2 regions of the Bradyrhizobium sp. TM233 genome follow, and region 1 is predicted to be linked to the other one. Evidence: predicted binding sites of a transcription regulator. Region 1 holds the regulator's gene; the other holds the start of a gene.

Region 1 (3,406 bases):
CGTTCCCGACGGCGCGGATGCAGTCGTGATCCAGGAGGACACGATCGCCGAAGGCAAGCAAATAACGATCAAGGAAGCCGCGATCGTGGGTCGCCACATCCGCCCCGCCGGCGTCGATTTCCGCGAGGGTGACGTCCTCCTGCGCAAGGGAACCCGTCTGACAGAGCGCGATCTCGCCCTCGCCGCCGGCATGAATCACCCGCATCTCGCCGTTTGCCGCCGCCCGAGGGTCGCGATCCTTGCCACTGGCGACGAACTGGTGATGCCGGGCACCACACCCGGGCACGGCCAGATCGTCTATTCCAACGGCTACGCCCTGCACGCGCTCGCCCGCAGCGAGGGCGCCGAGACCATCGACCTCGGTGTTGCCGCCGATACGCTGGAGGCCACCACCGCCGGCATCCGCCGCGCGCGCGAAAGCGGCGCCGACATCCTGATCACGACCGGGGGCGCATCGGTCGGCGACCACGATCTGGTCCAGCAGGCGCTCAAGGACGAAGGCATCGCGATGGCGTTCTGGAAGATCGCGATGCGGCCCGGCAAGCCGATGATGCACGGACGGCTAGGGGCGATGGGCGTCATCGGCCTGCCCGGCAATCCCGTATCGTCCTACGTGTGCGCCTTCCTGTTCATGGTGCCGCTGATTCGGGCACTGTCGGGCCGTTCGGTTGTTCATCATCTTCGCGAGCGCGCCGTACTGGGCCGCGATCTCGGCGCCAACGACCAGCGCGAGGATTATCTGCGCGCGCGCCTGGAGCTGCGCGACGACGGCACCCTCGTCGCCCTTCCCGTCAGCCATCAAGACTCCTCTCTGCTTGCGAATCTTGCTGCAGCACAGGTACTTCTCGTGCGCGCACCGTTTGCGCCGAAGGCCGAGGCCGGCAGCCCCTGCGAGATGCTAAGGCTCCCCGTCTGAACTGCGCGGCCACACGCATTCCGTGAGTTTCGTTCTGTTCACGGTAAATTAAGCAGTTGCGGAACACATATCGAACATATAGTGTCCGTTCATGATTTGTTTCGAGCATGCAGTGGCTTATCGCTGAATTCATCGTCTCGGAATCGAACGACATCAACCGGGGGACTTTGGTCGAGATGTTAACGCGCAAACAATACGAGCTTCTGCGGTTCATCAGCGAACGCTTGAAGGAAAGCGGCGTGCCGCCGTCCTTCGACGAGATGAAGGATGCGCTCGACCTGCGCTCGAAATCAGGCATCCATCGCCTGATCACCGCGCTCGAGGAGCGCGGCTTCATCCGCCGCCTGCCCAACCGCGCCCGGGCCATCGAAGTGATCAAGCTACCCGAGCTCCAGGCTGCCGCCGGCAACCGACGCGGCTTCACGCCAAGCGTCATCGAAGGCAATCTCGGCAAGGTACGCGCGAGCTCCAGCCCGTCCGCAGACGAGGGCGAGCGGCCCGTTGCGGTGCCGGTGATGGGCCGCATCGCGGCCGGCACCCCGATCGAGGCATTGCAGACCCGCAGCCACACCATCAGCGTGCCGCCCGACATGCTCGGCTCCGGCGAACATTACGCGCTCGAAGTGCGCGGCGATTCCATGGTCGAGGCCGGCATCCTCGACGGCGACATGGCGCTGATCCAGCGCAACGAGAGCGCCGATACCGGCGACATCGTTGTGGCGCTGATCGACGACGAGGAAGCCACGCTCAAGCGCTTCCGTCGCCGCGGCGCCTCGATCGCGCTGGAGCCCGCCAATGCCGCTTACGAGGTGCGCATCCTGCCGCCGAACCGCGTGAAGATTCAGGGCAAGCTGATCGGGCTTTACCGCAAGTACTGATACCGGAAGTACTGATACCGGAAGTACTCGGCGCCTCGCGCGCGCCTTCGATCGGCCTCGCCGATCAGAGATTGGAGCGGATGATGGTCCGCTCCGGCTGGATAGTCTTTCTGGTTCTGCACAGATTATCCGGCCCCCTCCTTTCGCGACATCCTCGGCAGGCCGCTGCGAAGCAACATCGCTTCGCGGCCTTTCGAGTTCGAGGGGGGACAGCCCAATGCGCCAGATCGTTTGAGCGCAGCCGCAGCAACGCTGATGGCTCCTCAGCATCGCAAGCCGTTGTCGCGCAATCGCATCGCCATGTCGGCCAAGACACGGCCGCGAGCGCGCGACGACCGCAATGCAGTCGCGTAGCCATCGCAGCCGAGTTGGCGATACAGGCGGGTCTCTCGCCGGTCGTTTGATGCGCGCCTCCCAAATGCACGGAGGCCGGCTTTGTTCCTATCGAATTCGGAAAAGATGGAAAAGATAATGTGATCGGGGCTCGCGGATCCCAGCCGCAGATTTGCCTACAACGAAGCAGAGCGTTGCGTGTTTCAACTCTGACAGAGGCCTGCGCCTCCAAAAGAGGTGCGGGTCGCTATCTCTGCAATGAGGAGCACCCGATGTGTGACTATAGCCTGCATGCCGTCGCGACGCGCCCCGCAGAAGTCGGCGAGACGATCGTCACGACAACATTCCGCGGCACCTCGACGCGCGGCTTCGCCTCCGAAGCCGATCTCTCGGTCGCGGTCTGCCTGCTGCCGGGAACGGAGCTCGCCTTCGCCGACAACGTCCGTTACGACAACCGCTGGATCTGGACGCGCACCGTCAACTCCCGCGTCGGCAAGTTCGGCAAGATCGATCCGCACATTCCCGATCGCCATCATGATGCGATCGAATTCCCGGACGGCAAATCCGTGCTGGTGACGCAGCTCGTCGAGGGCCAGCGCGCAACCGTGCTGCAACTGCCGGTGACCCTGCCGATCGGCGAGCGCGAGCACAGGCCGCAGATCATCGCCGACAGTCGCCCGACGGTCACGCGACTGCCGATCGGCTGACGCCCTCCGGCCCGGCGGGTCCGGGGCCAGGATTGAAATGCCGTCGCCGGCCGATGCCGGCGAGCCCGGTGGGTTTTTGTTTCACGAAATTCGATCGGTGAGCGCCGCCGCCGCCGCACCTCGTCGCCGCACGAAGTTTGGGCCGTCCTGCCTGAATTTTGAACCTCCGCTCCGCAGCCAAATGACCGATGCTGTCGTGGTTTGAGGCGGCGGACACGCTCGATGAAAACCTTCATTCGCGTCGTTGAACTCTGGGTGCCTGACCGGACGCGCATGCGGCTGGAATTCGGCGGTGGCCTCTACGACGAAGGGCTGTCCGCGTTCAAGGCCGTCAGCGAAGAGCTGCACTTCGGATATGACGAGGGGCTTCCAGGCAAGGCCTGGGCCTCCGGCCATCCCGTCATCCTCACGAAATTCGCCAACTCCTATTTCAAGCGGACCGAGCAGGCCGTCGCGGCCGGCCTCACCTGCGGCGTGGCGGTGCCGGTGTTTGCAGGCGAATTCCTGCAAGCCGTGATGGTGCTGTTCTGCGGCGACGACGAGGCGCATGTCGGCGCGATCGAACTCTGGCA
Region 2 (3,406 bases), on a different contig from region 1:
CTGCACTCGGAATCGCTGACATAGCCGGTCGCGGTCTTCTTGATGTCCTGTTTGGCGCAGATCTGCTTCGCCATCGGGGAGACGTTGTTGTTCATCTCCTTGTCGACGGTCTCGTCTGTGCAGTGCTGCATGGTCATCTCGGGCATGGGCGAGCCGGTCGTGACCAGCTTCATTTCCCAAAGACCGGCCTTGCGGACCGGCAGATCGTCGGCGCTGGCGCTGCCCGCCGACACCACGAGGCAAAGCGTCGAGCCGAGCAAAGCGAGTTTGCGCGTCATGTGGAGGCTCCCGGCTGAGAGATGCGGCGCTACGAAAGCGCCTCAGTAGAGCGTGCGGATCGGCTGGTCGGCGGCGCCATAAGGCACCCAGCGGCACGAGAACGAGATGTAGCCGCCCTCATAGGCCTGCACCGCCAGGAATTTCACGACCTTGCCGTAGCGCGCGCAGTGATCGACCGCGGCCTGCCGGGCATCGACCTGGGTGGCCATCGAATAGGCGATGATGCCGCCGGTGTCGTTGCCCTTGAACGGCGGCACATAGTCGGCGCGCGCCGACTGGCTCGCCATCATACCCGAGACAACCAGGCTGGCGAGAAGACCCGCGGCCGCAATGATTCGCATTCCCGTCACTCCAATTGGCTGGCGGCCAGTTTACGGTGCCGGGAGGGAAGTGAAAAGAACGGAAGCCCTGCCAACCACGATGTTGTGGTCAACTCCTGGCGAAGTGTTGCCGCGCTGCACTTGACCTCCCCCGGCCTTCGCGGCACCGTCCAACCTTCGCAAGACTTCAGCTGTCCGGATTGACCATGCTCGCCCCCTTCCTGAAATCGTTCCGCTATGCCGCCGTGCTCGGCCTCATGTTCGGAGCGATGTCGCTCGGCGAGGCCAGGGCCGCCAATCCGCTGGAGCTGAACTTCTGGCTGAGCGGACCGCGCTATGACGGCGCCGTTGCCGATTGCGACCGGGCGCTGCCGACCATCGCCACCCAGTTCTGGGAGAAGGAAAGCACGTTCTGGAATTCCTCGTTGAAGATCACCGGCTTCTCGGCCGTTCGCGAGACCGCGTTCCGGCCCTGGCAGTCCGACAATATTCCGCGCCGCTATTGCACCGGCGAGGCCATGCTCAATGACGGCAAGGTGCGCAAGGTGCACTTCTCGATCATCGAGGATGGCGGCTTCGCCGGCTATGGCAACGGCGTCGAATGGTGCGTGGTCGGGCTCGACCGCAACTGGGCCTATAATCCGGCCTGCCGTGCCGCCAAGCCCTGATCAGGAAGCCCTGATCAGGAAGCCCTGGTTCGTCGCTCGAGGCGCCGAACGGCGGCCACCTGAATTTTGTTCTTGAAATGTTCCCATCGCCTGCTAGGCTTCCTCGCACAGTCTAGTTGAGGGGCGTCGCCATGTTTCATTCCAGATTGCATTCGTTTTCCCGTCTCGTGATCTCCCTGACCCTTGCCGCCGGACTGGCCTTGCTCGCCGGCGGCGCAAACGCCCAGGACAAGCGGCAGAACGCGCCCGGCGAGTTCGACTTCTATGTGCTGTCGCTGTCGTGGTCGCCCTCGTTCTGCGAGGAGGCGGCCGAGCGTGGCGGCCGCTCGCAGATCCAGTGCAGCGGTCGGCCCTACGCCTTCGTGGTGCATGGGCTGTGGCCGCAATATGAGAATGGCTTCCCGGAATATTGCCAACGGCCTTCGCCGCGGCTGAATCGCAACATCGTGTCCTCGATGCTCGATCTGATGCCGGCGCCGGGCCTGATCTTCAACGAATGGGACAAGCACGGCACCTGCTCGGGCCTCGAGGGCCGCAGCTATTTCGAGACGATCCGCAAGGCGCGCGCTGCGATCAAGATCCCGGCCGAATATCTCGATTTGTCGCAGGCCAAGACCGTGGCGCCGGCGGATGTGGAGGAAGCCTTCATCAAGGCCAATCCGGGGCTGAGCAATGCCTCCGTCTCGGTCACCTGCAACCGGACCAGGCTCTCCGAAGTTCGCATCTGCCTCAGCAAGGACCTGCAATTCCGCGCCTGCGACGAGATCGAACGCCGCACCTGCCGCCGCGAGCAGGTGACGATGCCGCCGATCAGGGGCGGATAGGCCGAGGTCTCGTGCCCCGGATGCAGTGCAATGCGCCGCGAAACGCGGCGTAGTGCACTGCTGATCCGGGGCCCATCACACAGGAAGAAGCTGGGTCCCGGTTCAGCGGCGCAGCGTTACACGCTGCACCGCGTCCGGGACATGTGATTGTGCCTCTTTGCTTCAAGCCATCACGTGGCGTAGTGCTCTTCCCATGAACTACCACCACGCCTTCCACGCCGGCAACTTCGCCGATGTCATCAAGCACATCGTGCTGGCGCGCATCATCACCTATCTGCAGGACAAGCCGGGGGCGTTCCGCGTCATCGACACCCATGCCGGCGCCGGCCTCTACGATCTCGACAGCGACGAGGCGCGCCGGGGCGGCGAATGGCTGACCGGCATCGCGCGGCTGATGCAGGCACGCCTGTCGAACGAGACCCTGGCGCTGGTACAACCCTATCTCGACATCGTCCGCGCCTTCAATCCGAAGGGTGAGCTCAAGGCCTATCCGGGCTCGCCGTTGATCGCGCGCGGCCTGCTCCGGCCGCAAGACCGACTCGTCGCCTGCGAGCTCGAGCCGAAGGCGCGGAAAGCGCTGATCGCCGTGCTGCGCCACGACGAACAGGCTCGCGTGGTCGACCTCGACGGCTGGGTGGCGCTGCCGGCCTTCGTGCCGCCGAAGGAGCGGCGTGGCCTCGTGCTGATCGATCCGCCCTTCGAGGCAAAGGACGAGTTCGAACGGCTGGGCGAGGCCTTCTCCACAGCCTTCGCGAAATGGCCGACCGGTATCTATGTCATCTGGTATCCGGCCAAGAACCGGCGCGCCACCGACACGCTGGCCCAAACGGTGGCGCGGCTCGCAGCTGCAGCAAAACCGCCGGGAAATTGTCTGCGCCTCGAGTTCAGCGTCGCGCCTCAGCTCGATGGCGGGGCTCTCGCCTCCACCGGGCTGCTGATCGTCAATCCACCCTACACGCTGCAGGGCGAGCTCAAGACGATCCTGCCCGAGCTGGAAATGCCGCTCGGCCAAGGCGGTGCTGCCAGATTCCGATTGGAGGTGCCCAAGCCTTAGAGCCAAAAAGCCGTAACACTCCGGCATTCTTGGGAAAAATATGCAGGAGCGGTAGTCAATCTGCAGAGAACCGTATTATGCTATTTCCGTGACTGGCTTTACGTTCCGCTTCCGCGAATGGTTGCGGCGGAGTGAAGGCCTAAGAAAGATCCGGCCGGACCGCCAGCGGTCCGCCCAAGGATGGCCAGCTCCCGGGCTTCGTGACGCCCGGTCATGCCGTGACGTGAGTCTGCGTCGCGGCGGAGGAGCAATGAGGGGGAG

Evidence for each region. The regulator LexA, encoded in region 1, represses DNA repair genes until DNA is damaged. The targets are predictions, from matches to a motif close to TGTTCNNNNTGTGTTCNG.
Region 2: AABA86_RS32095 (ribonuclease T2) is a predicted target of LexA. The motif match lies at 1,335-1,352, and genes of this name have one in related genera.

The regions. Positions count from the first base shown of each region.
Region 1 covers NZ_BTIG01000008.1:339,574-342,979, reverse strand. The annotation lists gene AABA86_RS19670 (molybdopterin molybdotransferase MoeA) at 1-916, shown strand, start outside; gene lexA (transcriptional repressor LexA) at 1,093-1,794, shown strand; gene AABA86_RS19660 (hypothetical protein) at 2,400-2,834, shown strand; gene AABA86_RS19655 (GAF domain-containing protein) at 3,057-3,406, shown strand, end outside.
Region 2 covers NZ_BTIG01000029.1:114,695-118,100, reverse strand. The annotation lists gene AABA86_RS32110 (DUF3617 domain-containing protein) at 1-278, opposite strand, end outside; gene AABA86_RS32105 (hypothetical protein) at 321-620, opposite strand; gene AABA86_RS32100 (hypothetical protein) at 857-1,267, shown strand; gene AABA86_RS32095 (ribonuclease T2) at 1,399-2,091, shown strand; gene AABA86_RS32090 (23S rRNA (adenine(2030)-N(6))-methyltransferase RlmJ) at 2,285-3,145, shown strand.